Regions from separate parts of the Paenibacillus sp. y28 genome, predicted to be linked through region 1. Evidence: predicted binding sites of a transcription regulator. Region 1 holds the regulator's gene; the other holds the start of a gene.
What was found. Region 1 encodes Rex, which represses fermentation and respiration genes when NADH is low (regulators of the CRP and FNR family bind a similar motif). Its sites were predicted from a motif close to TTGTGAAATATTTCACAA; they were not measured.
Positions count from the first base shown of each region.

Region 2: a site for Rex is predicted at 7,795-7,812, ahead of adhE (bifunctional acetaldehyde-CoA/alcohol dehydrogenase). Genes of this name have one in related genera too.

Region 1 is NZ_JBBBNV010000001.1:495,020-510,713, forward strand. Features, by position in the region: gene WBG83_RS02165 (MFS transporter) at 1-570, shown strand, start outside; gene WBG83_RS02170 (DnaD domain-containing protein) at 701-1,369, opposite strand; gene WBG83_RS02175 (acetate/propionate family kinase) at 1,517-2,728, opposite strand; gene WBG83_RS02180 (3-hydroxyacyl-CoA dehydrogenase family protein) at 2,725-3,600, opposite strand; gene WBG83_RS02185 (AAA family ATPase) at 3,757-5,262, opposite strand; gene WBG83_RS02190 (hypothetical protein) at 5,255-5,785, opposite strand; gene WBG83_RS02195 (methyl-accepting chemotaxis protein) at 6,130-7,875, shown strand; gene WBG83_RS02200 (hypothetical protein) at 7,982-8,470, opposite strand; gene WBG83_RS02205 (amidohydrolase) at 8,470-9,741, opposite strand; gene WBG83_RS02210 (DUF47 domain-containing protein) at 9,988-10,608, shown strand; gene WBG83_RS02215 (redox-sensing transcriptional repressor Rex) at 10,671-11,291, opposite strand; gene dinG (ATP-dependent DNA helicase DinG) at 11,291-14,143, opposite strand; gene WBG83_RS02225 (tetratricopeptide repeat protein) at 14,192-14,911, opposite strand; gene panD (aspartate 1-decarboxylase) at 15,154-15,546, opposite strand; gene panC (pantoate--beta-alanine ligase) at 15,564-15,694, opposite strand, start outside.
Region 2 is NZ_JBBBNV010000003.1:72,556-88,249, forward strand. Features, by position in the region: gene WBG83_RS04880 (NEAT domain-containing protein) at 1-961, shown strand, start outside; gene WBG83_RS04885 (hemerythrin domain-containing protein) at 1,099-1,647, opposite strand; gene pflA (pyruvate formate-lyase-activating protein) at 1,903-2,676, opposite strand; gene pflB (formate C-acetyltransferase) at 2,795-5,074, opposite strand; gene adhE (bifunctional acetaldehyde-CoA/alcohol dehydrogenase) at 5,143-7,755, opposite strand; gene WBG83_RS04905 (class II aldolase/adducin family protein) at 7,876-9,153, opposite strand; gene WBG83_RS04910 (acyltransferase family protein) at 9,531-10,607, shown strand; gene mgrA (L-glyceraldehyde 3-phosphate reductase) at 10,745-11,734, opposite strand; gene WBG83_RS04920 (AraC family transcriptional regulator) at 11,861-12,733, shown strand; gene WBG83_RS04925 (c-type cytochrome) at 12,941-13,351, opposite strand; gene WBG83_RS04930 (gluconate 2-dehydrogenase subunit 3 family protein) at 13,598-14,365, shown strand; gene WBG83_RS04935 (GMC family oxidoreductase) at 14,389-15,694, shown strand, end outside.

The DNA of each region.
Region 1 (15,694 bases):
GAACGCACGGCGCTGTACCCGTCGTTTCTGGGGATGCTGTCCGGCTTTGGCTATGGCGGCATTCTTAGCTTCATCACGCTGTATGGCAAAGAAATCGGCGTGGCCAATATCGGTATTTTTTTCCTTGTGATTTCTATCAGCGAATTTCTGATTCGTTTTGTTTCGGGCAAGGTTTTCGACGCCAAAGGACATTTCTGGGTTCTGTTCCCATGCCTGCTGCTCATAATCATCGGAAATTTGCTGTTGTCGTATTCCACCGGGCTTCAGATGCTGCTTGTTGCCGCCATGTTCTATGGCGCCGGCTTTGGCGCAATGTTTCCGGCTCTGCAGGCCTGGATTATTAACGAGGCTCCCGCCCACCGCCGAGGTACAGCGACTGCTACCTTCTATAATCTGTTTGACATCGGCATCGGCGGCGGCGCATTCCTGCTTGGGATTTTGGCGAGCCTGACTAATTACGCGGTGATGTACCGCTTCTCTACCCTGTTTTATGCGGCCTTTCTTATTATTTATACTGTCGGTGAGCTCTGGGTCCGCCGAAACAAACAAAGCGCTGCGGTAGAGGGCTGACAAGTATATACCGCCATTCTTTTGTAATGCAAACTTGCCCCCTTCGTGATGGATAGAAAAAGCGCCCCGCAGCCTCATTGGATGAGCTGCAAGGGCGCTTTTTTAGTTGATGCTCCGGTCGGCGTCCGCTTTAACGGCCTCCGCGGAACCGCTGGGCGTATTCCTTGGCTTGTTCCGCCGTGAATACCCGATTGCGGCTCCATTCCAACAAAATCCGATCAATATAGCGGAAATGAACCTTCCCGGCAAACACCGCTTCCTTCAGAGCCGTCAAAATCAGCTCCTCCGGGTAACGATCCTGATCCAGCCAGCCGGAAATCGTCTCGAATTCCATCGGAGTCAGCGGACGGGCGAATTCCTTTTCAAATAATGAAAATACGTCTTTCCGATCCTTGCCGGCCGGCTCCTCCGATTGCTCCTCCCGCTCCAGAAGCTCCTTCGTCCACACCTCAGCCAGCTTTGCCAGAAGCGGCAGCATGTTGTAACGCTCATACCGGACCCCGGACAATGCGTCCACATCCTCATCAATGGCCAGCAGTCCTTGCTTCATCAGCTTTTGAAGCATCACAATAACCTGCTCCGGCGTGGCCGACATTCGCTCCTGCAGCTCTTCAATCGTCGGAAATTCCTTATTTTCACGTTCTTTGAACGCCAGCAGGTGAATCATAAGCAGGACCTCCGAATCGCTCAAATCGAGCTTCCGGTAAGCCTTGAGCAAAATCGCCGGAACGGAGACATTCCCTTCCTGCAGGGCCGCGAGAAGACCGTCCTCCATATGCCTGACTTCGTTTTTTTTCATGGGGCTAAACCTCCTCTTGCAGCTGTGATGACGCCTCGATCGCTTCGTCCGATGCTCTTGACGCAAGCCTGGCAACCCGCAGGTCGCAGGCCCGCTCGCGGGACATGGCTCATTAAGCTTCTCTCAGCAAGCTGCAAGCGGCGGCAATTACTTCGCTGGCGATTGTTTAATGAGCTGATAAGTGTCTCTGGCGATCACCAGCTCCTCATTGGTTGGAATAACTAGCACCTTCACCCGTGAAGCATCGCTGGAAATAATACGATCCTCACGGCTGCTTGACTCATTACGCTCTGTATCAAGCTCTACGCCGAGGACCGTCAGCTGCTCGCACACGGACTTGCGCAAAAAGGCGCTGTTCTCGCCTACGCCTGCCGTAAATACGAGCACGTCCAGCCCGTTCATGCCCGCGGCGTAAGCGCCGATATATTTGCGCAGACGGTATTCATACATGTTGAAGGCAAGCGTAGCGTTCTTATCTCCTTCGCGGACAGCATCGACAATTTCGCGCATATCGCTGCTGAGGCCGGAGATGGCGAGCAAGCCGCTATGCTTATTGAGCATGGAGTTGATTTCGCTCATGGACAGCTCCGCCTGGGCCATGGTATACGGCACAATCGCGGGATCAATATCGCCGCTGCGCGTACCCATCATCAGCCCTTCCAGCGGGGTCATCCCCATGCTTGTATCGAACGATTTGCCGTGGTTCACCGCGCACAGGCTGGCTCCGTTGCCGATATGGCAAGTCACCATTTTCAAATCCTCCATGGCCTGTCCCAGTACCGCTGCCGCCCGCCGGCTTACATACATATGAGAGGTGCCGTGAAACCCGTAGCGTCGAATCTTATGCTTATTGTACAACAGCTTCGGTATCGGGTACAAATATGAGGCAGCAGGCATCGTTTGATGGAAGGCCGTATCGAACACAACAACCTGAGGCACCTCGGGCAGGTTTGTATCCACCGCCTGAATCCCCATCATATGAGCAGGATTGTGCAGCGGCGCGAGGTCGAACAGCTTCTTGATTTCCAGCTTCACTTCCTGGGTGACAATAACCGACTCCGCGAACGACTCGCCTCCATGCACAACACGGTGGCCTACGGCATGAATGTCGCTCATGCCTTGAATCACACCATGATCCTTATGTACCAGCATATCGAGTACGCGGCGGATTGCGTTTGTGTGGTCAAGAATTTCGCTGACCTCCCGCACCTCCGGCTTATCCTCAGGCTCATGGCTCAAAATCGCCGAGTCCATGCCAATCCGCTCCACTTTTCCTTTGGCCAGCACCGACTCGTTCTGCATATCAAACAGCTGATACTTGAGCGAGGAGCTGCCTGCGTTGATCACGAGAATATTCATGAGATCCGGTCACCATCCTTGTCATAGCGGAAAAATCCGACACCCGACTTCACGCCGAGATGTCCTGCGCGCACCATTTTTTTGAGCAAGAAGGACGGGCGGTATTTAATGTCTCCGAATTCACGGAACATCCGCTCCATCGCAGCAAGCACGGAATCCAGACCGAAGCGATCCGCCATTTCGAGCGGTCCGTAATGGAAATCATATCCGATCCGCATCGCCGTATCGATATCCTCCTCGGAAGCAACTCCTTCCGATAACGTATGCAGGGCTTCGTTGATCAGGATGCAAATCAGCCGGGTCGTAACAAAGCCCGGGGATTCATACACCTTTACGCTTTTTTTCTCGAGCGTCTCTTCCACAAAGTATCGCATGTCCTGGAAGGTCTCCTCGGACGTTTTCAGTCCGCGGATAATTTCAACCAAATCAATCTTATTAACGGGATGTATAAAGTGCAGGCCGATGACACGTTCCGGACGGGCGGTTGTTCCCGCCAGCTCGGTTAAGCTAAGCGTAGAGGTGTTGCTCGCCAAGATGCAATGAGGCTGGCAAACCTCGTCGAGCTTCCGGAATACCTCTTCCTTCAATTCCAAATCTTCAGTAATGGTTTCTATGACGAGCTCACATTCGGATAACCGGTGAATATCGTCCATTTTATGTATACGGGATAAAATTAATTTTTTCTCGGCGACAGTAATCGCCCATTTCTCGAGCTGCTTGTCGAGACTCATTTCAATCATGCCGTACCCCTGATCCAGCTTCTCCATAGAACGCTCAACCAGCAGCACCTCCAAGCCTTTTTGGGCCAGCATTTCGGCAATGCTCTGTCCCATGGTTCCTGCGCCGATAACGGCTATCTTTTTAAACTTCACTCCTACCACCCTTACTCTCACTGAGAATAAATATCATTGTGTCATTTACATCATACCATGTTATTCGATATGAAAAAACTCCAATCCTCTTTTAAAAAGGATTGGAGCTAATTAATCCTGAAAGTTGTTAAAAAAATGTTCACTTTTATTCATTGGTTATGCCGATGTTGGCGTCTTGAACTGACGCAGCAGCTCCCGGAACTGGCTTCCGGTCATCATTTCCTCCTGAATTAACGTATCTACCGCCTGCTCGAAGACGTACCGAAGCGGCAGAAGCATCGTTTTGGTGCGCTCGAACAGCTCATCCAGAATCCCCGAGCTTGCTTTGGTCCACTCTTCACGGGTAACCATCTGGCGCTCCACAATGCCCAGTGAGGTTAAGCCGGATTCAATCATATTGCCAACGAGCTGCAGAGCCTGCTCAAAGTCCCCGCGTGAGCCTGTGCTGCGGCCATTATAGAAAATTTCTTCCGCCGCTGCGCCGCCAAGGGCAATCACGATTTGATCCTCAATAAAATCCTTCGTGTACAAATAGCGTTCCTGCAGCGGCTGATGGCGCACATAACCGAGGGCGCCGCCGCGGGGCGCAAGAGATACCTGGGAAACCGAACCCGGCCGGACCAGCTCGGCGGAAATCGCATGGCCCAGCTCATGCAGGGCAACACGCCGGCGCTCTTCGTTGTTTGTTTCCCGGTCCGTTTTCTCGCCCATCAACACCTTATCAACCGCCATCGATAAATGCTCCTGGGTCACCTCCTCCTGTTCGTCGCGCAGCGCATAAATCGCTGCTTCATTCATGAGGCTCTCCAGCTGCGCGCCGGAAAAATGAAACGTCTCGGAGGCTACCCTTTCCAGACTTGTTCCCGGCGCAAGGGGTTTATTTTTGGCGTGGATACGCAAAATATGCAGACGCCCCTTCTTATCCGGCAGATCGACCCCGATATGACGGTCAAACCGGCCAGGACGCAGCAGCGCGCTATCCAGCATCTCCTTGCGGTTGGTGGCAGCCATAATCAGAATCCGCGGCGCATCCGAGCTATGAATGCCATCCATCTCGGTCAGCAGCTGATTCAGCGTCTGATCGTATTCCCGATGTTGCCCGCCTTCCCTTTTACCGCCAATAACATCAATTTCGTCAATAAAAATAATCGCGCTGTCCTTGTTTTCCTTTGCAGCCTTCGTGCGGGCTTCCTTGAACAAATCCCGGATTCGGCTCGCACCGACCCCGACATACATTTCGACAAATTCACTGCCCGAAGCCGACACGAATACAGAGTCCGTATAGTGCGCCGACGCTTTGGCCAGCAGCGTTTTGCCTGTTCCCGGCGGGCCTGTCAGCAGAATGCCCTTCAACGGGCGAATTCCGAACTTTTGAATTTCCTCATGACGAATCAGGAAATCAAGCGCTTCTTTCAATTCGCTTTTGGCCCGCTCCTGCCCGCCGATTTCTTCAAAGGTCATATACTTCGGCGCGCCTTTGGACTTGGCTTTGCCGCCGCCTGCTCCGAAGCCGATCGTCCCTTTGCTTCGCACCATATATAGAAGGGAGAAGCCAATCACCCCTATCAGCAGTATCGGCAGAACGTTCATGCCTATATACATCAGAAACGCAAGTACAACCGGAACAACGCCAATGATGATTTCCTTGCCGTATTTACTCATTCGGCCACACCCCCAGCTTGGAAGAGTCGCGCGGAAGCTGCACGAACTTGCTGTGCGTTCCGTCTGTCAGCCGTACATAAACATACTTCGCATCCATCTCGGCAGCAGCCTCAAGACCCGGCACAGATTCGGCCAGCTCGCTCAGCTTCTGCGGAATCAAATCATACTGCTTCGTCTCCATGGCGCCGGCTACAGCAAATAGACTGCGTGACCACCAGCTATCCAGCTCCGCAGAAGAATCGCTCTTGGTAATCAGCTCCACGCTGCGTTTTTTAACAATCGTGCCCTGCTGTTGAATGGCATCATATATTTCACGGACATTCGCATCTTTATTTAAGGTTAACCGCACCACAATACGGTCATTATTCATCTCAAGCTCCGCTTGCTCCACACCGGATTGCTGTTGAATTTGCTTCAATAGCGGTGTCTCCATCGCATAGCTGTCATACACAAACCAGCTGCCGAACAACAGGAGAGACGTAATGGCTACCGATACGAATACTGGAATCAGACGCAGTTTCACTGCGATCATCCCCTCTCTTTCTCTATAAGAATACATCGGATTGATATACGTAAATGATATATCAAAGTATAGCACATCTGAGCTGGCAGCTGGCGATGCAATGGTTGGAAAGATAAATTCGACTAGCTTTTTCCACTTTCGACAATGTTATTAAAATATTTTCACCGTTTTGACGATTCATATATTGAATAACAAAATTTTGCCCCGCATACTTAGAATGGGCAGGCGTTCGCCCCCTTTGTTTTCGAGCAGTCCTTACAAGCCTTGCGCTTCACCTGCGCATCTCGCCGCCGGTCTGCCTTTACTTATACATCGTACATCTTGATTAAAGGGGTTGTTCGAAAATGCCAGCTTTATCTCGTGTGTTTTCTCTCAAAGTAAAACTAATCATCCTGATTGTGCTTCCGCTTCTGCTGTTCGAGTGTACCAATTACACCCTGCTGCAAGCCAATGAAAGAAACATCTCCGAGCTATCCAAGGTGGTGTATGAAACCGCGAATCAAACCACTTCGCTTATTTTGAATGCGGATCGGGATATGTATCAAGCGCTGACTGCCTATCAGTTTCTCGCCTCAGGAGCGTTGACGCCCAACCAAGCGGAAGCCTGGAGCCGGGATCTGGCTCAAAACATTGCGCAAGCTAATGAAAGAATCACGAAGGCCGAGGCGATCTTGAATCAGCACCAGCTATTGTCCAAAATCTATACCCAAACAGGAACAAGCGCCCAAGCTGTCCTGAAGGACTATCACACCTATTTTGACCAGTGGGCAAAAGAAGCCTCCTCCCTGTCACAAGCCCGGTCAAACGCAGACCTCATCCATCAAGATCAGCTCCTCGCCGCGTTCCAAAAGGGTCGCGAAGGCCTGAACGGACTCGGAGAAGCACTGGATGCTTATGCTGCGCAGTCCATAACAGCACTGACAGAACAGTCTGAGCAAACCAGACAAACGCTCACGATTGTGTTGTGCGTGTTTGATCTCGTTATTTTGCTGGTCGGCTTCTTCGTCTATCGAAAAATTATGAAAACAGTTCATACAATCCGGTTTAAAACAGGACAAATTACAGAGGGCATCCTGGAGATGCCGAAGCAAACCGTTTATGATCAAGATGAACTGGGCAAAATTACATACGCTGTGGATGAGATGACGACGAAAATGATCGGTCTAATTCGGGACATCACCTCCAGCGCACAGCATGTGCAATCTGCGGCCGGGGAGTTATCCTCCAGCAGCAGGGAGTCCGCGGCCGCCGCAGAGCATGTCGCCCTGAACATTCAAGAGGTGACCCAAGGCACGGAAATTCAAAGCCGCAGCGCCTCCGAAGCAAGCCGGGCCACAGAAGAGATGGCGCATGGCGTTTCGCGGATCGCAGAGCACACCATTGTGATTGCGGAGCAGTCGGAGCATACGATGAACCAAGCGGAGGACGGCAATCACCATCTCCAGCATCTGATAACCCAAATGGGCGAAATGACAGCCTCGGTCCGGAGCCTGTCGCAAACCATCGCAGCCCTGCAGCAGCGGTCGGAGAAAATCGGGCACATTGCGATCAATATTACGACGTTTGCCCAGCAGACGAATCTGCTGTCCTTGAACGCATCGATTGAAGCTGCGCGCGCCGGCGAACATGGACAAGGCTTTGCAGTCGTGGCCCACGAAATCCGCAAGCTGGCGGCCAGCTCTCTGGAATCCGCTGAAGTGATCGGCGGAATGATTGAAGAAACAAGAAAGGACATTACAACGGCGGCGGAATTTATGGACCAGAGCCTGTCCGAGACAGATCGCAGCAGCGAGAGGCTTCAGGAGGTTCATGCAAGCTTCGAGGCGATACTGCATTCGGTCAAACAAATTGTGACCCAGGTGCATGAAACGTCCGCGATCACGGAGCAAATCTCCGCCAGCTCCCAGCAGGTTGCCGCTTCTATGGAGCAGGCCGCAATGTCGGCGCAGGATACTTTCGGCCGAACGGAAAGCGTCGCGGCCGCAACCGAGGAACAGCTTGCGCTCATGCAGAATATCGCGGCCGCCGCGGAACAGCTTGAAAGCGTTGTTCAAAGCCTGAACCGATCGATTTCTTTCTTCAAATTGTAGTGCCAGGCTTCTGTTCTGCATGTAAGGACTTCTTGGATTTTAATCTACAAAAACAAGCCGTCATCCCCCGGAAAGGGATAGACGGCTTGTTTTCTTCATTCATGAATTACCGCTTGCTTAAGGTGAAGGTGTCCAGCTTTTGTCCGTTCTTGAACAAATAGAAGTCATAGTAGTAGCGTTCGCCTTCGGGCTGCTTCAGCTTGTAGAAGGCTTCCCAGACGAGCTGGCCCTCCCACTTGCCTGCTGTCACCCGAAGCACCTCCGCTTCCGGGTGGGCGCTCTGCACATAGCCCCGGACCTGATCTTTGCTTACGCCGCTGGAGGCGTATTCGACCTGAATCTCGTCATCGCTGGACCAGACTATTGCCGGCTGATCATCCTTCGTGCCATAAATAATCGTGTAATGCTTATCCATCGTGAACTGTTCAATTTCACTGACGGTTTGAAGCCCGTATACATTTTCAGTCACAGTCTGAACGGCATGATGCTCTTCCAGCCAATGCCCCTGCTGAATATGGCGATATACAAGCAGCATGACAAGAAGCAGCGCCGCCACAATGACAATCGTCCACAACGCCGCTTTTTTGGCCTTCATCAGACACCCGCGCTTCCTGTAATCCTTTCAAAGCAGCGCTGCGCTTCGTAACGGACCCGTTCTTCGTCAATTGTCAGACATTCCCCGCCGCGAACCAGCCATTTGCCGTCTACGCACACATCCGCCACATCCTTGGCGCTTGCGGAGTACACGACATGGGAAGCATAATCCGTACGAGGATAAAAGTGCGCCTGCTCCACATCCAGACTGATTAAATCAGCCTTCATTCCAGACTTCAGCACGCCTACATCGTCCAGCCAAATCGACTGCGCGCCGACCACGGTTCCCATCTTCAGCGCTTCTACTGCAGGCACGGCAACCGGATCCCCGGATACGCCTTTATGGATCAGCGCCGCCAGACGCATCTCCTCAAACATATCCAGGTTGTTATTGCTGGCAGGGCCATCCGTGCCAAGCGATACCTTCACTCCGGCCTTCAACAGATCCGGCACCCGGGCCACACCGCTGGCAAGCTTTAAGTTGCTGCCCGGATTGTGCGAGACGCGAACGTCGTATTTTTTCAAAATGGCGATTTCTTCATCCGTCAAATGCACTGCGTGAGCAACAAGCGCCGGACGCGAGAACAAGCCATGCTTCTCCAGATGGGCAACCGGACGCAACCCGTATTCCTGCTCATTTGCCAGCACCTCCTGGAGTGTTTCGGACATGTGTGTATGCAGCGGCAAATTCAGATCGTGCGCCACCTGCACGATTTGCTCCACATAGCCGGGAGAGCATGTGTAAGGCGCATGCGGAGACATCATTGCCGTAATACGGCCGCCTGCCCCGCCATGCCAATTCCGGGCGAATTCCGCAGCTTCCTTAAGCTTGTTCTGGGCAACCTCCTCCGGGCACCAATTGCCAATCACACCGCGTGTCAGGCAGGCGCGCAAGCCGCTTGATTCAACAGCCTGGGCGACCTGATCCATATGATCATACATATCCACGAAGCTCGTCGTTCCGCCCTTCACCATTTCCAGAATCGAGAGCTGCGTGCCCCATTTGACATCCTCGCCTGTAAACTTCGCTTCGTTCGGCCACATTTTCTCTTCGAGCCAAACCTTCAGCGCCAAATCATCCCCATAGCCCCGCAGCAGCGACATCGCTGCATGTCCGTGCGTATTGACAAGGCCGGGCATCCACAGCTTGCCCTTCCCTGAAATAATTTCCTTGTACGCTTCTCTCGGCTCGGGAGCCTGCTCCCCGACAAAGTCAATCCGGTTCCCGTCTAAAACGATAACGCCGCGCAAAAATGGGTTCTGCTCATCCATAGTCAGCACCAGCGCGTTCTCAATTAGTGTTTTTGTCAATAAAGTCGTCACCACATTTACCCTCGCTTTCTTCAATATAGTATACGAAAATCAGCACAGCTTCACAATAAACAACTCTTTTCAGGGCAAACTAGGTTAAGATTTTGTAAATTTTTGATTGCCAAGCTAATCGCGGATATGCTATTTTTATCCTTGGTTGCTTATGTAAGCTAACAGCCGGACTGGTACGAAAGGGGTTTCTTAACGATGCTGTTTAACAAAAAAGGAGACATCGATTTTTTCAATCTGCTCATTCAATCCGCAGAAAACGCGCTTAAAGCGTCGCAGATGTTCCGAAGCGCAATGATGGGCGACAAGCCGCCTGCCACCTACTATGCAGCGCTGAAGGAGCTGGAACACAAAGGCGACTCCATTACGCACGCGATTATGAAGGGCTTGAATAAAGTATTCATTACGCCGCTGGACCGGGAGGACATTATGGAGCTCGCCGCCAAGGTGGATGACGTCATGGACGGCATTGAAGCGACCATTGCTCGCTTCGACTACCTGAACATCGATTTTACAAATCAATACATGCGTGATTTCTCCGAAGTCATCGTCAAATCCTGCGAGCATATGCTGGAAGCCTTCAAGCTGCTTTCGAAGAAGAAGTACATCCAGCTTCAAGAGCATACCGTCATTATCAACAGCCTGGAGAATGACGCTGATGCTTTGATGCGTGAAGGCATCCGCGAAATTTTCACCACTCCGCGCGATCCCTATGAGGACTTCAAGCTGAAGGAATTGTATGAGCGCCTGGAGGAAACGACGGACGCCTGCGAGGACGTAGCGAACATTCTCGAAAGCGTCGTGCTCCGTTACTCCTAATATGCATCACACCCATGATCGGCAAGCCTACGGCAGCTGGTCTTTTTTTATGTCTGGCATACTCAATCCAGGTAATAAGCCAAGCTTTGCAGCTCTGTTGTCAGGTCTGTGTACTGAACCCGAACATGCTCCGGCACCTTAATGACCGCCGGCGCGAAATTCAAAATCGCCTCTACACCGGCCTCCACAAATTGATTAGCCACATTTTGCGCTTCCACCGCAGGAACCGTAATGATGCCGATTCGAACCTCTTGGCGCTTGATGGTTTCCTGCAGCTCCTGCATCGGCTGAACCCTCAAATGGCTAATCATTTCACCGATTTTCTCCGGAACCGCGTCAAAAACGGCCACGATCTGCATCCGGTCTTGAGAATAGACGTTGTAATTGCACAGCGCCCGGCCCAGATTGCCCGCTCCGACCAAAGCGACATGGACAGTGCGGTCAAGCTTCAGGATCTGGCTTATTTTTTCAATCAGATACGATACGTCATAGCCGATTCCTTTTTTGCCGAACTCCCCGAAATACGCCAAATCCTTACGGATTTGAGCCGGATTCAAATCAAGGCGCTGGCCTAAATCCTGCGATGACACGGTATGGATATCATTTTTTTGCAATTCATTCAAAAACCGGAGATATACCGGCAGCCGCCTTACGACGGCTTCGGAAATTTTCGGCGTTTTCATCAGACGGTTTCCCCCATCCATTCTTTGATACGCCCAACAAGCTGACCGGTCGGCATATGCTCAATCTTGGGCTTAGGCAGTGAATACAAGAAATATTTGCCGTATGATGACTCGATAACCCGGGTATCGTAGAGGATGACAATCCCTTTGTCCTTTTCCTTCCGGACCAGACGGCCAAAGCCCTGCTTGAAGCGGATAACCGCTTGCGGGACCGAATACCGCATAAAGGGATTCCCGCCGGATTGTTTTATTCGTTCGCACTTGGCTTCAACCAGTGGGTGTGTCGGCGGCTGAAAAGGCAGTCTCACGATAGCAAGCACACTAAGCGCTTCCCCGGGAATGTCGACTCCTTCCCAGAAGCTGCTGGTTCCGAGCAGCACGGCACGCGGCTGATTCTGGAACAGCTTGGTCAGCTTGGTCCGGTTTCCGGAATCCACCCCCTGCCCCAGCACGCTAATATTGTGCTCGCTCAGCTGCTCCTTCAGCGGGGCGTGCACCTGCTTCAGCATCCGGTTCGAGGTGAACAGCACCAGCATCCGGCCCTGCATCTCAACTGCAATGTCCTTTAAAGAGCCTACCAGCGCATTCAGGAAATGCTGATCCGCCACAGTGCCCCGCACACTCGGAAAATCACGCGGAACGATAACCAACGCCTGCTCCCGGTAATTAAACGGAGACAGCAGCTGGACGGTTTTCAGCTTTCCTGAGGCGTGAGCGGCATCGAGGCCAAGCTGCTCGCAGCTGTAAGCGAACGATTTATCGACCGACAGCGTCGCCGATGTCATGATGACGCTGTCTTTTGGCTCGAATATATATTCACCCAGAAGCTTGCTGACATCCACAGGCGCACAGTTGAGATGAATCGAGCGGCTTTTCAGAAACGGGCTTGCTTCCAGCCAGTAGACGTAATTATTGTCATTCATTTTCATGAAAAACCGCAGGTTATCCCGGGTCCGCTGCAAATCTTTACATACGCCGGAAACATCCGTAACAAGGCTTTGCAGCGACAGCTCCTCCTGATTTTCCTTCCATTCGCCGGTCAGACGGTCCAGCTGCTTCAGGAGCGTATTTAAATCCATATATATATTATCTTCCATAATAAGCAGATCGTCCCATTTTTCAGGAAGCAGCTCTTTTTTCATCCGCTGGACAAGCTGATTGTTTTCCCCTAGTCCGTCCATTTGCGGCTTCAGCTCTGTGAACAGCTGCTCGGTCAGCTGATCCCATTGCTCCTTAATTTTAATGGTCAGCTCACTCAGGCGGTCCAGCTCCGCAAGCCAGGCTTCCAGCTTCTCCGTCCCGTTTTCCTTCATCAAGCGGATGCGCAGCTGCGGCAGAAGTCCGGTCTTGCTGTCCTTATACAGCCACACCAGGGAATTGACCAGGGTGCCATAAAACACTTCCTGACCGAGATGGCGGCTGGCTACCTCCTCGAAGTGGTGGGCCTCGTCGATAACAAGCTGCTTATACGAAGGAAGCAGCCGGTTTTCAGCCTTCACATCGGTAAACAGGAGGGAATGATTCGTAATGACGATATCAGCTGTATTGGCCTCTTGCCGGGCTCGATGGTAGAAGCATTTCTTAAACCATGGACATGCCCGGTTCAGACAGGAGTCCGTATCACTGGCTACTGTTTGCCACAAGTGGCGTCCTTTGCCAGCCAAATTAAGCTCGTCGTCTTCACCATGCCCGGTCTCTCCGAGCCAAACGATGAGCTGAGCCGCACTGATTCGCTCTTCCTTATCCGTTTCCAGCTCAAGCTGAATGACACGCTGCTCAAACTTGCGCAAGCAGAGGTAATGATTACGTCCCTTCATAATGGCCGCCCGAAACGGAACAGGAAAAATCTCGTGAAGCAGCGGAATGTCCCGCTGGCGCAGCTGCTCCTGCAAATTTATCGTATGCGTGCTCACAACAACCTTGCGGCCCTCGCGGATGCCATAATAAAGGGAGGGGATCAAATAACCAAGTGATTTGCCAGTTCCTGTTCCCGCTTCGATCATCAGGTGCTGCTTCTGGTCAAAAGCCGCTTCCACTTCTGATAGCATCTGCTCTTGCGCTTCCCGCACTTGAAAATCGCCGAATTTGGCTCGTAGGCCGTCCTTGACGGCTTCATAAAAAGGGGCAAATTCCTGATTCATTTCAGGCGGAACTTCCCCTTCCTCCCGAAGAGGCTCCAGATCAGTCCAATCCTGAACATGAATGCTGAATTGTCGGAAGTAAGAACCCGATTGCTCATCCAGAGCGGTTTGCAGCTCTTTCAGGCGCGCCTGCTCCTGCAAAAACCAGCCCAAATCGCCGGCCTCATGCCGAAACAAATGGCCCAGACGCTGCACGGTTAATAATGGCAAGCTCTGCAGCTTGTCCAGACATTTGAGCCAAATGTGAGCCGTTGCCTCGGCATCGCTGTCCGCTTGGTGCGGCCTATCATGGGAAATGCCAAAGGCACCGCTCACAAGGGAAAGCTGGTAGCTGGAAATGGTCGGATATAATATGCGAAGCAGATCCATCGTATCAAGCACTCTGCCATCAAAAGGCAAGTAACCTTCCTCAGCAAGCACCTTTTGCAAAAAACCAACATCAAATGCCGCATTGTGAGCCACAATGATCCGTCCCGCCACTCTTGAAACCATCTCATGGACGACCTCGCTGATAGCAGGCGCCTCTTCCACCATTTCATCCGTAATGCCAGTAAGTCTGGAAATGGAATCAGGTATACGCATTCCCGGTTGAACGAGAGTCGTATACCTGTCCGTTATTTGGTCGCCATCCACAAGAACGAGACCGATTTGAATAATTTGATCGCCAGGCTGATTCCCGGTTGTTTCAAAATCAAGTACTGCGAAATTCATGAAACGTATCTCGTCCTTTCCTTTTCCTCTCCCGCGGAAAGGATCGGATTAATGCGGCCGCATCGTCTGCTTGCCGCTCTGAAGGCACGCTTCCATATTCACTAGCGGGTCCCGGTATTCGGGATTAAAGCGGTGCGCCTCTTTAAAATAATCAATTGCTTTTTCTGTATTCCGGTTCAAAACCTGAATGCAGCCCATTGCATTGTATACAACCGCCTGAACCGCAGGCTGTTCATTCAAAGCGGCAATTAGCTGGAATAACCCGTATGCCTCCGCATATTCGCCTTTCCGCATATAGCTCATGGCCAAATACAGCTTCGCCAGCAACAAATCCGGCTGCACCCGAACGGCTCGCTCAAACAGCTCAATCGCTTCTTCCAGCATGAATAATTGATAATAGCCCTGACCCTTGATGAAATATTCCGATACTGCTTGCTGTTCAGAAGGACCCTGCTGTTTTTCACAAACAGTGCTTCCAGTTAATGATTGTACCACATTTTCAGCCTTGAGGCTCTTATCGAATGCATTTGTTTCCGCCGCGGGGCTTTCTTCAGGCTGCTGGCCCACGGACGGACACTGGCATTCAGTCCAGACCTGGTTAAATTTCTCTTCAAATAACAGCCATTCCTCCACAATTCCGTCACTCATTTGCTTGAGCGCGCTCAGCTGATCCTGAAGATCACGCTGTTCTTCGTCCCCGGCACTGCCATAGCGGGACACAAGCTCATCCAGCATTTCATTCATAATGGCGAAGCATTGCTTAATCATCGACGCATCCCACCCTGCGCTAGAATCAAGTGCCGTGAAACGCTAAGCCTTCATCGCTTTTCTGTCCCTATCGGCCGCAGCAGCCTGTCGGCCATTCGGTTAAGCTTCATTGTGCGTCAGCGGCGCCTTGTTCATGCGCGGTAACTTTCAGCAGGGCTGCTGAGACAACGGGATAATCCTTCCCGCTTGCACGCTGAATCGGAATTGTATGTGTAGGATGAATAGTATGAATTTGACAGAAATTATGAATTTGACAGAACGGTGGAATGCGGCTCTGTATGCAATTGATCAAGGACCTGATTGTTCGGTCCCAAAATAGCAATCCGCGGCTGATATGACCGGGACTGCTCCTCTGTCATCATCGCGTAGGAAATAATGATCACTGTATCCCCAGGCTGCACCAGACGCGCTGCAGCGCCGTTTAAACAAATCACACCCGAGCCGCGGGGTCCGGGAATAACATAGGTTTCCAATCGGGCTCCGTTGTTATTATCGACAACCTGGACCTTTTCATTAGGCAGAATATCGACCAGATCCATCAGATCTTCATCGATGGTAATGCTGCCAATGTAGTTCAAGTTGGCTTCGGTAACCGTGGCCCGGTGCAATTTCGACTTCATCATCGTACGGAACATAGTGGCTCACCCTCACTTTACTGTCTCGTTGGTATCGTTACAATTCGATTGTCAATTAGTCTTGTCCGGCCGAATTTGACCGCCAGGGCAAGCAAAACCTCTCTCCCTGCCGCCTCCCGGGAAGAAAGCTCCACCGGCTCAATGGACG
Region 2 (15,694 bases), on a different contig from region 1:
GGAGGCTGGAAGCTATTCCATCAGCTACACGCTGCTTTCCAAAGGAACCGCACAGGCATCTGCCGCAAGCGAGTTCGTGAAGCAGCCAGCGAAGCTGGAGGTGAAGGACGGAAAGAGCTATGTTGTTTTAACTCTCGCCCATGATGAAGTGGTCAGCCTGAAAATTGCAGGCACCGACGGCGCTTGGACAGATGCGGAAACGGTGTCCGTCAACAGCAATTCAAATGAAAGAATCGTCCGCTTCCCGATTCAATATGCAACAACCAAAGTGACAGCCCAGTTTGTCCTTGCGGCCTCTGGCAAAGCCGCCGTAACGCACGAGGCAGAATTCAGCTTTGACAGCAGCAGCCTTCAAGCTGAAGCGGCTCAGCCTTCAGACAACGGGCAAACCGAAACACCGGGTCAACAGCCTTCCGCAGGAGGCAGCCTCCTTGACCTTCAAAGTCACTGGGCCAAAGCCAAAATCGAGCGCGCCGTAGAACTTGGTATTGTGAACGGCTACGAGGATGGAAGCTTCCGTCCGGATGCCAGCATTAATCGCGCGGAGTTCACGACGCTGCTGAGCAAAGCGCTCAAGCTGGAGCAAGGCGCCGGGGCGCTGAGCTTCTCGGATGAAGACAGCATTCCCGCATGGGTGAAGCCTTATCTTGCTCCTGTCGTGCAGGCGGGAATTATCGGGGGATATGAAGACGGCTCCTTCCGGGCTGACCGCGCCATCAGCCGGGCCGAGCTGGCTGTGATGATCGTCCGCGCCTTGAGCCTCGATGTAGACGCTAGCGCAGTATCCGCCTTTGCGGATGCAAGCAGCATCCCGCAGTGGGCGCAAGCTGAAGTTTCCGCAGCGTATAAGCTCGGCATGATTAACGGACGGGATAACAACCTGTTCGCCCCGAACGAAAGCGCTACGCGTGCTGAGGCAGTCTCTCTGATTCTGGCCCTTTACGACGCTGTGCAAAAATAATGTTGCTCTGCCGGACAGCTGGCATTCGATGAAGGCTGTCCGGTTTTTTACGTTCACAGCCCAGCCAGCCCCTGTCCGGGATCGGACAGGGGCTGGCTGGGCTGTATAATGATCGGTAGCTGAATGCCTCTTTGGCTTCACTGCGGCTCCCATGCCTCAATCGACACGACCTCTTCGGCTAACGGCAGCAGTATCCCCTCCTCCAGCTCCAAATGCTCCTTCACCAGCCGGCAGGCGTGCAGCAGCTGGTCTTTGGCACGTTCAAACACGTCCCACAGAAGGGCGGTTCCGGTCCAACAGCTGTCCGCCAGCTCAAAATAACCGTCCAAAAACGTCTTGGTCAGCTCGTGCTCTTTTTCAAGCATCCATAAGGAGGTCATCAGCACCGGGCGGCTCGGGATATCGAAGCAGCGGTTCACCATCGGGAAGAACTCACCATCCTCCCAGTCGGAATGCTCCTCAAGCTTCGCCACGAAGCCCAGGGCTGCAGCCTTCAGCTCTCCCAGCATCGGCGCAGCCTCCGGGGCCCCGAGGCTGCACATTTGTTTCATAATATCCTCTATATAAGAGATGGCTTCCCGCAAATCGGCATGATCGCGAAGATACCGCTGAAGCCGATTAGTCAAGAACCCGATCGAGACAGAGGTTCCTTCCTGCATCTTTAATTGAAGCTGCATTTGATCCATTCATCCTTCTCCTTCCAGGACCAGATAGACCGCCGTGTCTGTCTGGTTGTTTGCAAAACTGAATATGAACGGTGCCGCTAAAAGGAATGTCCTGCATCACTGGCTGCCCCCGGCGCAACGAAACCATGAAACGGGACGACATGCCGCCGTACAACCTAATGCCGGGCAAGGAGCGGCCTTTTTACTTGCGGCTCTGCATCATTCCCTGCGCCAAAAGCCCGCAGCCTGAATCGGCCTCGGGCTTTCATTTTCAGCTTAATTCACCTGCGTCAATGAATCTGATGTATTTATTATACCCGCTGCTGCTTCGGCTTGGACTGCTTCCATAATGATGCGCTGCGCGCGTTCCACCTCACGCTCGGAAGGGGTTGGCACTCCTTCCAGCGGGTAGGTCTTGTTGAGCTGCTGCCACTTGTAAACTCCCATCCGGTGGTACGGGAGCAGCTCGATTTTGTCAACTCCATTCAGTCCGCCAATAAACCGGCCGAGCGCGTGCAAATCCTCATAGCTGTCTGTAATGCCGGGAACCAGCACATGGCGAATCCACAGCTTCTGGCCCCGCTCCGACAAGTAACGGGCAAACCGCAAAATCCGGTCGTTCGGCTGACTCGTTAGAGCCTCATGCTTGCTCCGGTTCATCTGCTTCAAATCGAGCAGCACCAGATCCGTTACGTCCAGCAGCGCCTTGGCATGCTCCGGATCACAGAACCCGGAAGAATCAATCGTGGTATGAAGCCCGAAACGGGACTTGATTTCGTGAAATAATTGGGCAATGAACGGGGCCTGTAGTGTCGGCTCCCCGCCGGTTACTGTAATGCCCCCGCCGGAACGCTCGTAATAGGGCAAGTACGGCTCCAGCTCAGCGATGATGTCCTCCACGCTAACCTGTCTGCCGCCTGCCGTATCCCAAGTATCCGGATTATGGCAAAATCCGCACTGGAGCGCACAGCCTTGCATGAACAGCACAAAGCGAATGCCCGGACCGTCTACCGTTCCGAAGGTGTCAATGGAATGAATTCGGCCTTTCATGAGGGCACACTCCTTTCGGGCTTCTGCATCCAGGGACAACAGGCCGCTGCTTCAAGTATTCCTGTCTCTTAGCACGCGGCTCAGTCCCGGACTTCTTGTTTCTGGCCTTCATTTCTTTTTAGATAGCGCCGTGGAACGTGCGGTTAATAACATCCAATTGCTGCTCGCGGGTAAGCTTAATGAAGTTCACGGCGTAGCCCGAGACACGGATGGTGAGCTGCGGATAGTTCTCCGGATGCTCCATCGCATCAAGCAGCTGCTGGCGTTCAAATACGTTGACATTCAGATGGTGACCGCCGCTGACAGCGTAACCGTCAAGCAGAGATACGAGGTTCTTCACTCGCGTGCTCTCTTCCTTGCCGAGCGCCTTTGGCACGATGGAGAACGTATTGGAAATACCGTCGAGGCTTTGCTCATACGGGATTTTGGCTACAGAAGCCAGAGAAGCGAGCGCTCCTTTGCGGTCACGGCCGTGCATCGGGTTCGCGCCCGGCGCAAACGGTTCGCCCGCCCGTCTACCGTCCGGCGTGCTGCCGGTTTTTTTGCCGTACACGACGTTGGAGGTAATGGTCAGCACAGACATCGTCGGCAATGCATTCCGATAAGCATGATGCTTGCGCAGACGGTTCATGAACGACTCCGCCAGCTCGACGGCGATGCTGTCTACCCGGTCATCGTTGTTGCCGTACTGCGGATAATCGCCTTCGATTTCAAAATCCACGGCAATGCCCTTCTCGTTGCGTATCGGCTTCACCTTCGCATATTGAATCGCGCTCAAGCTGTCGGCGACCACGGACAAGCCGGCGATGCCGCAAGCCATGGTACGCAAAATTTCCCGGTCATGCAGCGCCATCTCGATCCGTTCGTAGCAATATTTATCGTGCATATAGTGAATTACGTTGAGGGTATTCATATACAGCCGCGCCAGCCAGTCCAGCACCTGGTCGTACTTGGCCTTCACTTCTTTATAATCCAGCACCTCGGATGTAATCGGCGCAATGGCCGGCCCCGCTTGAATACCCAGCTTCTCGTCTACGCCCCCGTTGATGGCATACAGGAGTGCCTTCGCCAAGTTCGCACGCGCCCCGAAAAACTGCATTTGCTTGCCAATCCGCATCGCGGATACGCAGCAGGCAATCCCGTAGTCGTCCCCGTAGTGCGGGCGCATCAGGTCGTCATTCTCATACTGAATGGAACTGGTTTCAATGGAAACCTTGGCACAATAGTTTTTGAAGTTTTCCGGAAGCTTGTCGGACCAGAGCACGGTCAAGTTCGGCTCCGGCGCCGGACCGAGATTGTACAGCGTATGCAGGAACCGGAAGGAGCTGCGGGTCACGCGGGTTTGTCCGTTCAGGCCCATGCCGCCGATGGATTCCGTCACCCAAGTCGGGTCGCCGCTGAACAGCTCGTTATAATCCGGCGTCCGCAGAAATTTCACAATACGCAGCTTCATGACGAAGTGGTCGATAATCTCCTGCGCTTCGGCTTCAGTAAGCGTGCCCTCGGCGATGTCCCGTTCGATATAGACATCCAGGAAGCTGGACACGCGCCCCAGGCTCATCGCTGCGCCGTTCTGCTCTTTAATGGCAGCAAGATAGGCAAAATACAGCCACTGCACCGCTTCTTTAGCCGTAGCCGCCGGCTCGGAAATATCGAAGCCGTACGAAAGCGCCATGCGCTTCAGCTCATCCAGGCTGCGGATTTGCTCCGAAATTTCCTCCCGCGCCCGAATAACCTCCTCAGTGATGGTATCGACCTCCAGCTGCAGCAAATCCTGCTTCTTGTCCGCAATCAGGCGGTTGACCCCGTAGAGAGCGACCCGGCGGTAATCCCCGATAATACGTCCGCGGCCATAAGCATCAGGAAGACCGGTAATGATTCCGGCTTTGCGGGCGGTCCGCATCTCGGTCGTATATGCGTCGAAGACGCCCTGATTGTGCGTTTTGCGGATTTCCGTAAACAGGCGATCCATGTCCTCCGGCAGCTTATAGCCGTAAGCCTCGCAAGCGTCTGCGGCCATGCGGATGCCGCCGAACGGCTGAATGGAGCGGCGGAGCGGACGGTCGGTTTGGACACCGACGATTTGTTCCTTCGCCTGATCGATATAGCCGGGAGCATGGGACGTAATCGTAGACACGGTGTTTACATCAATATCGAGCACGCCGCCTTTTTCCCGCTCCTGCCGCAGCAGCTCCCTGACCTGAAGCCACAGATCCGATGTCGCTTCCGTAGGGGGAGCGAGGAAAGCCTCACTCCCGGTATACGGAGTAATATTCGCTTCAATGAAGGAGTTGACATCAATTTTTTTGAGCCAGGCTCCCCGCTTGAAGCTTCGCCAAGGCGCCTTGCCGGATTGCGGAAGCGCCGGATTGGAATTCGTTACTTGTTCTTCCTTCATCACCATCTGGTGAACACCTCCAAGTGAAGTTATACAGGGTGCAGCATGGTTGTTATGACAAGACGCGATTACTCGAATTGCCCGTAGAACGCCTTGCGGTAAATCCCCGCAAGCTCCTTCACTAGCGGCATACGCGGATTCGCCGTGGTGCACTGATCCTCGAAGGCGCGGTCCGCCAGCTCCTCGACCCGGCCTTCAAACGTCTGCGGGTCGATGCCCAAATCCGCAAATTTCTCCGGAATGCCGAGCTTGGCATTCAGCTGCCGGATCGCGTCAATCAGGCTGGCTACCCCTTCCTGCGGCGTATCGGCCGGGAAGCCAAGGAATCGCGCAATTTCGGCATAGCGCTTGTCAGCAACAAAGTGATCATACTTCGGAAACGACGCGTACTTCGTCGGCTGCTGCGCATTGTAACGGATAACGTGCGGCAGCAAAATTGCATTGGTCCGGCCGTGCGCAGTATGGAATTCGCCGCCCCACTTGTGCGCCAGGCTGTGGTTAATCCCCAGGAAGGCGTTCGCGAAGGCCATGCCGGCGATGGTTGAAGCATTGTGCATTTTTTCCCGGGCTGCCGGATCGGCTGTGGCGAATGACTTCTCCAGGTTCTGGAACACAAGCTGTATCGCCTTCAGCGCCAAGCCGTCGGTAAAATCGTTCGCCATAACGGAGACATAGGCCTCAATCGCATGTGTCAGAACGTCCATTCCAGTGTCAGCCACTGCGGTTTGCGGCAGGGTGTATACATATTCCGGGTCCACGATCGCCACATCAGGAGTCAGCTCGTAGTCCGCCAGCGGATACTTCGTATGGCCAACCTTCTTGTCGGTAATGACCGCAAATGAAGTCACCTCGGAACCGGTTCCCGATGTCGTCGGAATCGCCACGAATTTCGCCTTGCGCCCAAGCCGCGGATACTTGTATACCCGCTTGCGAATGTCCATAAACTTCTGCTTCAGGGATTGGAAGCTCGTATCCGGGTATTCATAGAACAGCCACATCGCCTTGGCCGCATCCATCGGGGAACCGCCGCCGAGCGCGATAATGCAGTCTGGCTTGAACGAGGCCATCAGCTGTGTTCCCCGCTCCACCGTGTCGACCGAAGGGTCCGGCTCCACATCGGAGAATACCTCCACGGAAACCGGTGTTTTTCGCTTGCGCAGGTAATATTCCACCCGCTCTACATAGCCCAGCTTGACCATAGCGGCGTCCGTGACGATCAGCACCCGCGAAATATCCGGCATTTTCTCCAGATACTGCGTGGAGCCCTTCTCGAAATATACCTTCGGCGGCACTTTAAACCACTGCATGTTTACCGTCCGGTAAGCGACCCGTTTAATATTGAGCAAATTCACCGCCGTAACGTTGGAGGTAGTCGAGTTATGTCCGTAAGATCCGCACCCCAGCGTCAAGGACGGCAAATTCGTATTGTAAATATCGCCGATAGCCCCATGGGTAGAAGGCGCGTTGACGATGACGCGGCCGGTCTTCAGCTCTGACGCAAACCGGTCAATCACAGCCTGATTCGTCGAATGAATCACGGAGGAGTGGCCCATCCCGCCGTAAGCAACCACTTCGGCCGCCCGGCGAATGCCCTGCTCGCCGTTCTTCACTCTGTAGCAGGCCAGCACCGGACTCAGCTTCTCGGCTGACAACGGGAATTGCTCCCCGACACCCGCCAGCTCGGCGACCAGGATTTTCGTATCGGCCGGGACAGTTACTCCCGCCAGTTCGGCAATCTTCACGGCCGGCTGTCCGACGATGACCGCATTGACCGCACATTTCTCAGGATGGATGACGAGCCGGGAAACTGCATTCGTTTCTTCTTCATTTAAAAAGTAACAGCCTTGATCCTTCATCAGCTTTTTGGCTTCGTTATAGATAGCTTCTTCCAGAATGACCGCCTGCTCGGATGCGCAAATCATCCCGTTATCGAAGGTCTTCGACAAAATCAGGTCGGTTACCGCCTGCTTCAAATCAGCGCTTCGTTCAATAAAGCACGGGACATTGCCGGGTCCGACGCCAAGCGCAGGCTTGCCTGTGCTGTAGGCCGCCTTCACCATGGAAGAACCGCCGGTGGCCAGCACCAGAGACACGTCTGGATGGTTCATCAGCAGCTGGGTTGCCTCCACCGAAGGATTCTCAATCCACTGAATGCACGCCTCCGGCGCTCCCGCCTTCCGGGCCGCTTCCCGCAGTGTACTCGCCGCAGCGACACTGCACTGCTGTGCGGACGGATGGAAGGCGAAGACGATGGGATTCCGGGTTTTGACCGCAATCAGTGCCTTGAACATCGTGGTGGACGTCGGGTTCGTGACCGGAGTAACCCCGGCTATGACACCGACAGGCTCGGCAACCTTACGGTAGCTTTCATAGGCATTCTCCTCAACAATTCCAACCGTTTTGTCATACTTGATGCTGTGGTAGATGTACTCCGTCGCGAACAAATTTTTCGTAATTTTGTCCTCATACACACCCCGGCCGGTCTCTTCCACGGCCATCCTGGCCAGTACCATATGCTGATCGAGGCCGGCCAGCGCCATCTGCTGCACAATATGATCGATTTGCGCCTGATCCAGCTCCATAAAGGCCTGCTGCGCTTTTTTGGCCTCCGCCGCCAGACGGTTTACCTGCTCTTCTGCAGAGCCTGCCTCCACCTTCACTACATTCGCTCGCATCGCCATCCCATCGCCTCCCTTATAGGATACCATCCTTACAACTCCATGTTACTTTTTTCACAAGAGCAGGAATATGATGAAAATCACAGGCGCAGCTTTTTTCAAGAATGACCACGCCAATCCGGATTACAATTTGAAGGCGACATGAATTTCCTGAATTTTGTCATGATGAATCGGGACGATGTCTCCCAAGCACCGGGCCGATATGATAGCCTTGGCGCTGTACTCCGCCACCTCCAGCCGATCGAACGCCTGCAGCAGGCTGCCGCCGGTGACGATGACGCAATCGTTATGAGCCAGCACAATCGGGGTATCCTTCGTGAGCGCTGCGGCGATCTGCTTCGGCTCCAGGAACGTCGTCCCATAGGGCAGCTTCGGGATGTTCCGCAGCAAAATATAGCTCTCCGGAATGATTCTCGAATCAAACGGCGCATCCGTAACGGCAAATGCCATGATGCTTGGCGGATGGGCGATGAGAACCGAGTTCACATGGGGCTGGGTTTCATAAATATGCTGATGCAGCAGCACCGAGCGGCTTGGTGTTTTGCCAGCCTCCTTCCGCCCGCCGCGAATGGCGACCAAATCCTGCGGCTCCAAATAGTTGCGATCCTCATCAAACGGCGTAATCAGGAAGGAATTGCCGTCCAGCCTTTGCGAGAACGTTCCCTGTGTGCTGGTAAACAGACGCTGCTCATACGCCCGCCGAATCAGCTTGCACATTTCTTGACGCAGTGCCTTCTCCTGGTCTTCCACTCCGGCCGGGCTGAATTCCTCCAGCTCCGCATTTTGCTTCAGGCCTGTTCTGTCAACCGCCACCGAAACCGGCTGCCCTAAACGATGGGCTTTAATTTCCAGTCTGGCGCAAAAATCAAAGGTCTCGAACCGCTTGAACGCCTCGAACAAGTCCAGGCCCCCGACGACAACTCCGTGGTTTTCCAGCATGACGGTATTGATGCCTCGCGCAAATACAGAAGCGATATTGTCCCCCAATTGAACGCTTCCGGGAAGCGCGTATTCCGCCATCCCGACCTCTCCGCAGATGTAATAATCATTGGGCAGTATCGATAAATCCGGTATACGGCGCACGATGCTGAACGCGACCAATGCAGGCGGATGCGCATGAATAACCGCTTGAAGGTCCGGGCGCGCGCGGTAAATCAGCTGATGAAACGGGAATTCGCTGGACGGCTTATTCAAGCCGACGACCGTTCCGTCAGCCAGAACGCAAACCATGTCTTCGCGGGTAAGCGCCCCTTTGTCCACACCTGCCGGGGTAATCCAGATGTTCCCCTTCTCATCCCGGACGGATAAGTTTCCGCCGGACGTTGTTGTCATGCCGTACCCGTAAATCCGTTCCATCATCATCAAAAGCTGCTCTGCCGGATGCATGTGCTTCAGCTGCATAAATGGTCCCTCCACCATGGTATTTGAATCCATCTCATCTTTCATGTTTGAATCAACGCTTGTTTAGTTCTGTTTATGACTGTTTTTCTTGATTTAATTGTACTTCTTTCCTTTCGATTTCTATGTGATGTTTCGCACACCTGCTGCATGAGTTTTCGGGAAATGCGTAAAAAGAATGCCGGGGGAAAATGGGAATCTGCTCGGGTGCTGCTGACAGCCCTGACTGGATCATCATAATTACAAGCAGAGTTGTGAAAAAAATCACTTATTCCTGCAGGCTTCGGATGTATGCTTATTGTATACATGGAGCTGCTTCAGCAACATCTTCAGCCGCTTGCGGCTCTGCACTACTTATCCCCCGGAAAGCTGGAATGCAAATGACAACCCCGGTTACCGACAGAAATGAAGTGTTCTTTCTCAACACGCGGTTTTATTTGATTTTTCTGGTTGTGCTTGGCAATTTGCTGCTTCCCGTCCTCACGTCCGATGCGGGAACCTATGCTGTCGGCTTCACCATTTTTACGTTCCATATTCCTGTTTTTGTGCTGGTGACCGGCTTCTTCTCCAGACGCTTCCCGGAGAACCCTGACCGCTGGGGCGTCATTGTCAAAATCGGCTGCCAATATGTCATCTTCCAAACGCTGTATGCGGTGTTGGACTGGATGTTTTTTCAAACCTCCGGCACGATCTATTCCTTCTGGGCGCCATATTGGATGCTGTGGTTTCTGTTCAGCCATGTGTGCTGGAAGCTGCTGCTGCTCCTGTTCGTCCGCTTCAAGCATCCGCTCGTGCTTGCTGTCGCACTGGGCGTGCTGGCAGGCTATTTGCCGGTGGATGGCTTCTGGCTCAGCCTGTCGCGTACGTTTGTCTTTTTCCCTTTTTTTGTCGCAGGCTATTATTGTCCCGTGGAGAAGCTTCGGAAGCTGGCCCGCAGTCCGGCGGTTAAAATAGGCGCAGCCCTCTGGCTGGCCGCCCTGCTTGCTGTCCTGGCTTCATCCCCGCTTCGGCTGGATATCGGATGGCTGCTTGGCAGCATTACCAATGCCGGCTTGCAGCGGCCGGAATGGTACGCCGGAATATACCGCCTTGGCATTTACGGCCTGGAGGCAAGCGCTGGTTGCGCTTTTCTGATGCTGCAAACGGACCGGGACAGCCGAATCACAGACTGGGGCAAGCGCTCCGTGTATGTATTTTTGCTGCACGGGCTGGCCATCAAGCTGCTGTCGGCTGCCGGAGCATATACGCTTGCACAGCGCCTGCTTCCTCTTTCGGTGCTGCTTCCGGCGGCTGTTGTGCTGACGCTGCTGCTGGTCCAGCCGTGGGTCGCCCGGCTGACACACGCCGTTATTGAGCCTGATCCCGCGATATTGCTGCGTTTCAGCCTGTTCAAAGGCTTGTCCTTCCGGCTGCTCCCCCGCAAGCCTTCCAAGCGCCTGCGCATCCCGGGCAAATAAGGATAGAAAAAAGGCGTGTCCTCCCCATGTTCAGCCGAACATCGGTAATGGACATGCCTTTTGAGATTCGCTTTGCCTTTGTCACGGCGAGCACGTGCTGCTTCGCTGCATGACACCAGGCTGAGAATCACGCGCTTTTACCGCAAAATATGTTCAATCGCTGCCAGCTCATCAGCGCTAAAGCTGACATTGTTCAAGGCAGCCACATTGTCATCAATTTGGCTGACCTTGCTGGCCCCGATCAGCACGGAGCTCAGTCGGCCCACATGCAACGCCCAGGCAAGAGCAAGCTGGGCAATGGTCTGCCCGCGATCCTGAGCGATCTTTTGCAGCTTGCGGACCCGGGACAGCATATCTTCTGTAATCTCGGATGTATTCAGGAAGACGCTGCTTCCAGCTGCGCGGGAATCGGCAGGAATACCGTTCAAGTAGCGGTCCGTCAGCTTGCCCTTGGCCAGCGGGCTGAACGCGATTGAACCGATCCCTTCTTCCTCCAGCACCTGCTGCAGCCCTTCTTCCAGCGTACGGTTCAGCATAGAGTAACTCATTTGATGGATGAGGCAAGGCGTGCCCAGACGCTTCAGAATCGCTGCGGCCTCGCGCGTCTGCTCCGGACCGTAATTGGAGATGCCGACATAAAGCGCTTTTCCTTGCCGTACAGCATGATCCAGCGCGCCCATCGTTTCCTCCAGCGGCGTATTCGGATCGAAGCGGTGCGAGTAGAAAATATCAACATAGTCAAGCCCCATCCGTCTCAGGCTTTGATCCAGGCTGGACAATACATATTTCCGGCTGCCCCATTCCCCGTAAGGCCCTTCCCACATGCGATAGCCGGCTTTGGTCGAGATAATCAGCTCATCACGGTACGGCGCCAGGTCCTGCTTCAGCAGACGTCCGAAATTTTCCTCTGCCGATCCCGGGGGCGGTCCGTAGTTATTGGCAAGGTCAAAATGCGTAATCCCCAAATCGAATGAACGGCGTACCATATTCCGTCCATTCTCATACAAGTCCTGATCGCCGAAATTGTGCCACAGGCCCAGAGATACAGCCGGAAGCTTAAGCCCGCTTGTTCCGGTACGGTTATAGATCATGTCGGCATAACGTCCTGGGTTCGCTGCATATGTCATAATCTCTTCCTCCTCAGTCATCTTTCTTACCTAGTTTATCATAACAAGAATCGTTTCATTATGTTCTCAGGTTTGCGTTACATGGTATAATGTCTTCAAATTCAGGCAAGAGGACGGTAGCGTATTATGAGCGTCAGACGATACATTACATGGGAAGGGGCCGCCAAAAGCTCGGGGGATCTCCGTTTCTACTACGCAGGCCAGGAGGACTGCGCCCCCGGCCATTTCTGGGGTCCGGGCATCCGCGATCACTTCAAATTCCATTATGTCCACCGGGGCGCAGGCAGTGCCCAGCTCGGCGATAGGACCTATACACTGCGCGCAGGCCAAGGCTTCCTGATTGTCCCGGGACAGGTCGCCTTCTACCAAGCGGACAAAAGCGATCCGTGGACGTATTCCTGGATTGCTTTCGGCGGGGAGCAGGCGGAGGAGCAGGTCAGCCGGACCGGCTTATTGGCTCATCCGATTTTTCATGCGCGGGGGAACGTTTGGTTCGAAACCTTGTTTGATCAGGCGGTCAAAATCCAGGGCAGTGAAAAAAGCCGCGACCTTCGCTTTCAAAGCCTGCTTTACCGGTTTCTGGGCGAGCTGGTCGATATGGGGCCGCACAACGCGGAGCCGACCTCCGCCGGCGCGTCAACTCACCCCAAGGCCATTTATGTGGCCCAGGCGATGGAATTTATTCATATGCACTACGCGGAAAAAATCAGCATCGGCGATTTGGCCGAGCTGGTCGGCATCGATCGGAAATATTTATCCACGCTGTTCAAGGAAATTACCGGTCAATCTCCGCAGGCGTTCCTGCTGCAGCACCGTATGAATCAAGCCTGCGAGCTGATCAGGCATAGCATGCTGACCGTTGCGGAAATCGCCCGCTCGGTCGGCTACTTAGACCCGCTGCTCTTCTCCAAAATGTTCAAACGGACCGTCGGCATGTCCCCCCGCGCCTACCGCCAGCGGTACAACGGAAAGGAACGTATCGGCGCTGAGGATTTGTAGATAGACCGCCGGCTCCTGCACCGCTCCTTCATGAGCCGGTGAAGCCGCATGCCGTTGCTGACACGCGGCCCCGTCCGCTGCTCCAGCCGGCCGCTCGGGGCGGCCTCTTCAGACAGATACAGAAAACCACCGCGCGCTGCTTCCGGCGTGCGGTGGTTTTCTGTATCTGTCTTTTTTCCATTGGTGAGTCAGCCGTATCCGATAAAGTTATTTCTTCGCAGCGAGCCAATCGGCCAGTGTGCTGATATCCCCGTCGGACAGCCTGCCTTTAAATCCCGGCATGGCGCCCTTCCCGTTGGAAATCAGGGTGACGATTTGGTCCTTGCTGTATTTGCCCCCGACCTTTTGCAGACTCGGGCCGACCCCGCCCTCCAAATTGGCAGCATGACAGCCGATACAGTTGGCTTTGTACAAGGCCTCGCCGTTTCCGCCCGCTGTCGCGCCCGGGCTGGCAGCCGGACTTGTTGTCGTGCCCGGACTGGGGACAGGGCTCGTTGCCGTGCCGGGATTAGCGGTAGGGCTAGGAGTGGGAGCCGCTTCTTTTTTGGTGCAGGCCGTGATGGAGACTGCGGAAACGACCATAAGCGCGGCCGCAGTACAGGTCATCCATTTTCGCATCGTTAAAACCATCCTCCTCATAGTAAAAGGACCGCAGCTGCAAATTGCAGCTGACAATCCGTTTTCCTTGCGTTTTATCCGTCTTAGCTTATCCCGTCTTTTTTCCTTTCATTCAAATCGCACCCTTTGCCCGTTTTCATTCTATTTCATAATCAAGACATAAAACTCCAATTTTGTTACATACTACGTTTCAAACCCGCCAATACACCGTGGTTTCATCATTATGAAGCAAAGGGATGAGTATGGATGAGTGACCAACATAGGAATCAGCCGCAGGACGATTCACGGCGCCGCTTTCTGAAGTATTCCGGCACCGCCATTGGCGGAGCTATCGTAGGCGGGGTCATCGGCGGAGTATGGCCGCGTAAAACAGCCGCCCCCGAGACGCCTCAGCAAACACCGGCTCCGGGAGGAACCGGGACCGCTCCGCAATATAATCAAGCATTGATGTTTTTCAATCAGGAGCAGTTTACGGTGACCGAAGCGGCAGTAGAGCGGATTTATCCGGAGGACGAGAACGGCCCCGGTGCCAAGCTGCTCGGCGTCGCATTTTACATCGACCATCAGCTTGCCAGTCCATGGGGCTTGAACGCCAAGGAATACCGGATGGGACCGTTCGGCAAGGGCGAAACAACACAAGGCGAGTATGCTTCCATCAAGCGGCATGAGCTGTTTACGATGGGGCTGCAGGCCATGCAGGATGTTAGCAAATCCAAGTACGGCAAGCCGTTCCCGGAATTATCCGGTGAGGAGCAGGATGAGATTTTGAAAATGCTGGAAAAAGGGGAGCAGGTCGTCATCAGCGAGATAACGACGAAAACCTTCTTTAACCTGCTGCGGCAGATGACGATTGAAGGGGCCTATTCCGACCCGATGTACGGCGGCAATCTGAATATGCAGGGCTGGAAAATGCGTAAATACCCGGGCAATCAAATGAGCTATACCGCCATCATCGACAAGGACTTCACAGTCGTTGAGCCCAAGAGTCTCCATGAGCATTTAGCCGGACATTAATTTAACCGAAAGGAGCCATCCATATGGCCACCAGAATGCCAAAGGTCCCTGTCGTCATCGTCGGGATGGGCTGGGTAGGCGGGATTATCGCCGCCGAGCTGACCAAACAGGGAATAAAAGTTGTCGGGCTGGAACGCGGCAAGCCGAGGGAGACCAAGGACTATTATATGGTCCACGATGAACTGCGTTATGCCCAGCGGTACGAGTTGATGCAGGACTTATCCAAAGAAACCATTACATTCCGCAATACAGAGAAGCTTCAAGCGCTTCCGATGCGGGAATACGGCTCCTTCCTGCTGGGTGAGGGCGTCGGCGGGGCCGGAGTTCATTGGAACGGCCAAACCCTGCGGTTTCTGCCTTACGATTTTCAAATTTACAGCAAAACCGTGGAGCGCTACGGCAAGGCCAAAATTCCGGAGGGCATGACCATCCAGGACTGGGGAATCACCTATGACGAGCTGGAGCCTTACTTCGACAAGTTTGAAAAAATGGCCGGCATTTCGGGCGGCGATGAGCCGACTGAGCTGCTGGGCAAGCGATCCAGCCCGTATCCGACACCGGCGATGGTTCAGACCCCCGTGCTGAAGCTGTTTGAGGATGCAACCAAAAAGCTCGGCTACCATCCTTACATGTCGCCATCGGCCAACCTGTCCCAGCCGTATACGAACCCGGACGGCATCTCACGGGCACCCTGTCAATATTGCGGCTACTGCGAACGGTTCGGGTGCGAATACGGCGCCAAATCCGACCCGGTAGTCACCGTGCTGCCCGTCGCCCAAAAAACCGGCAACCTGGAAATGCGCCCCTACTCCTTCGTCACCTCCATCCTTAACGATGGCAAGAAGGCCTCCGGCGTCAAATATGTAAACACCGTGACGGGAGAGGAATTCGAGCAGCCTGCTGACATTGTCGTGATGGCCAGCTATTTGTTCAACAACGTCCGTCTGCTGCTGACCTCCAAGCTGGGCAAGCCTTATGACCCGGCAACAGGGCAAGGCGTAATCGGAAGAAACTACTGCTATCAGGTGCAGGGCGGACAGGCCACCGGATTTTTTGATGATAAGGAGTTCAACCTGTTTGCCGGGGCCGGGGCTCTGGGGATGGAGATTCCCGATTTCAACGGGGATAACTTCGACCATTCCAATCTGAATTTCATCCACGGGGCGGGCATTCGTATTTTCCAAACCGGCCAGCGGCCGATCTCATCCAACTCCGTACCGGCGGGAACGCCATCCTGGGGAGCGGATTTCAAGAAAAAATCGCTGTTCTATGCTAATCGTGTGGTAACTGTATCCAACCAGGGGTCCAACATGCCGTTCCGCCACCATT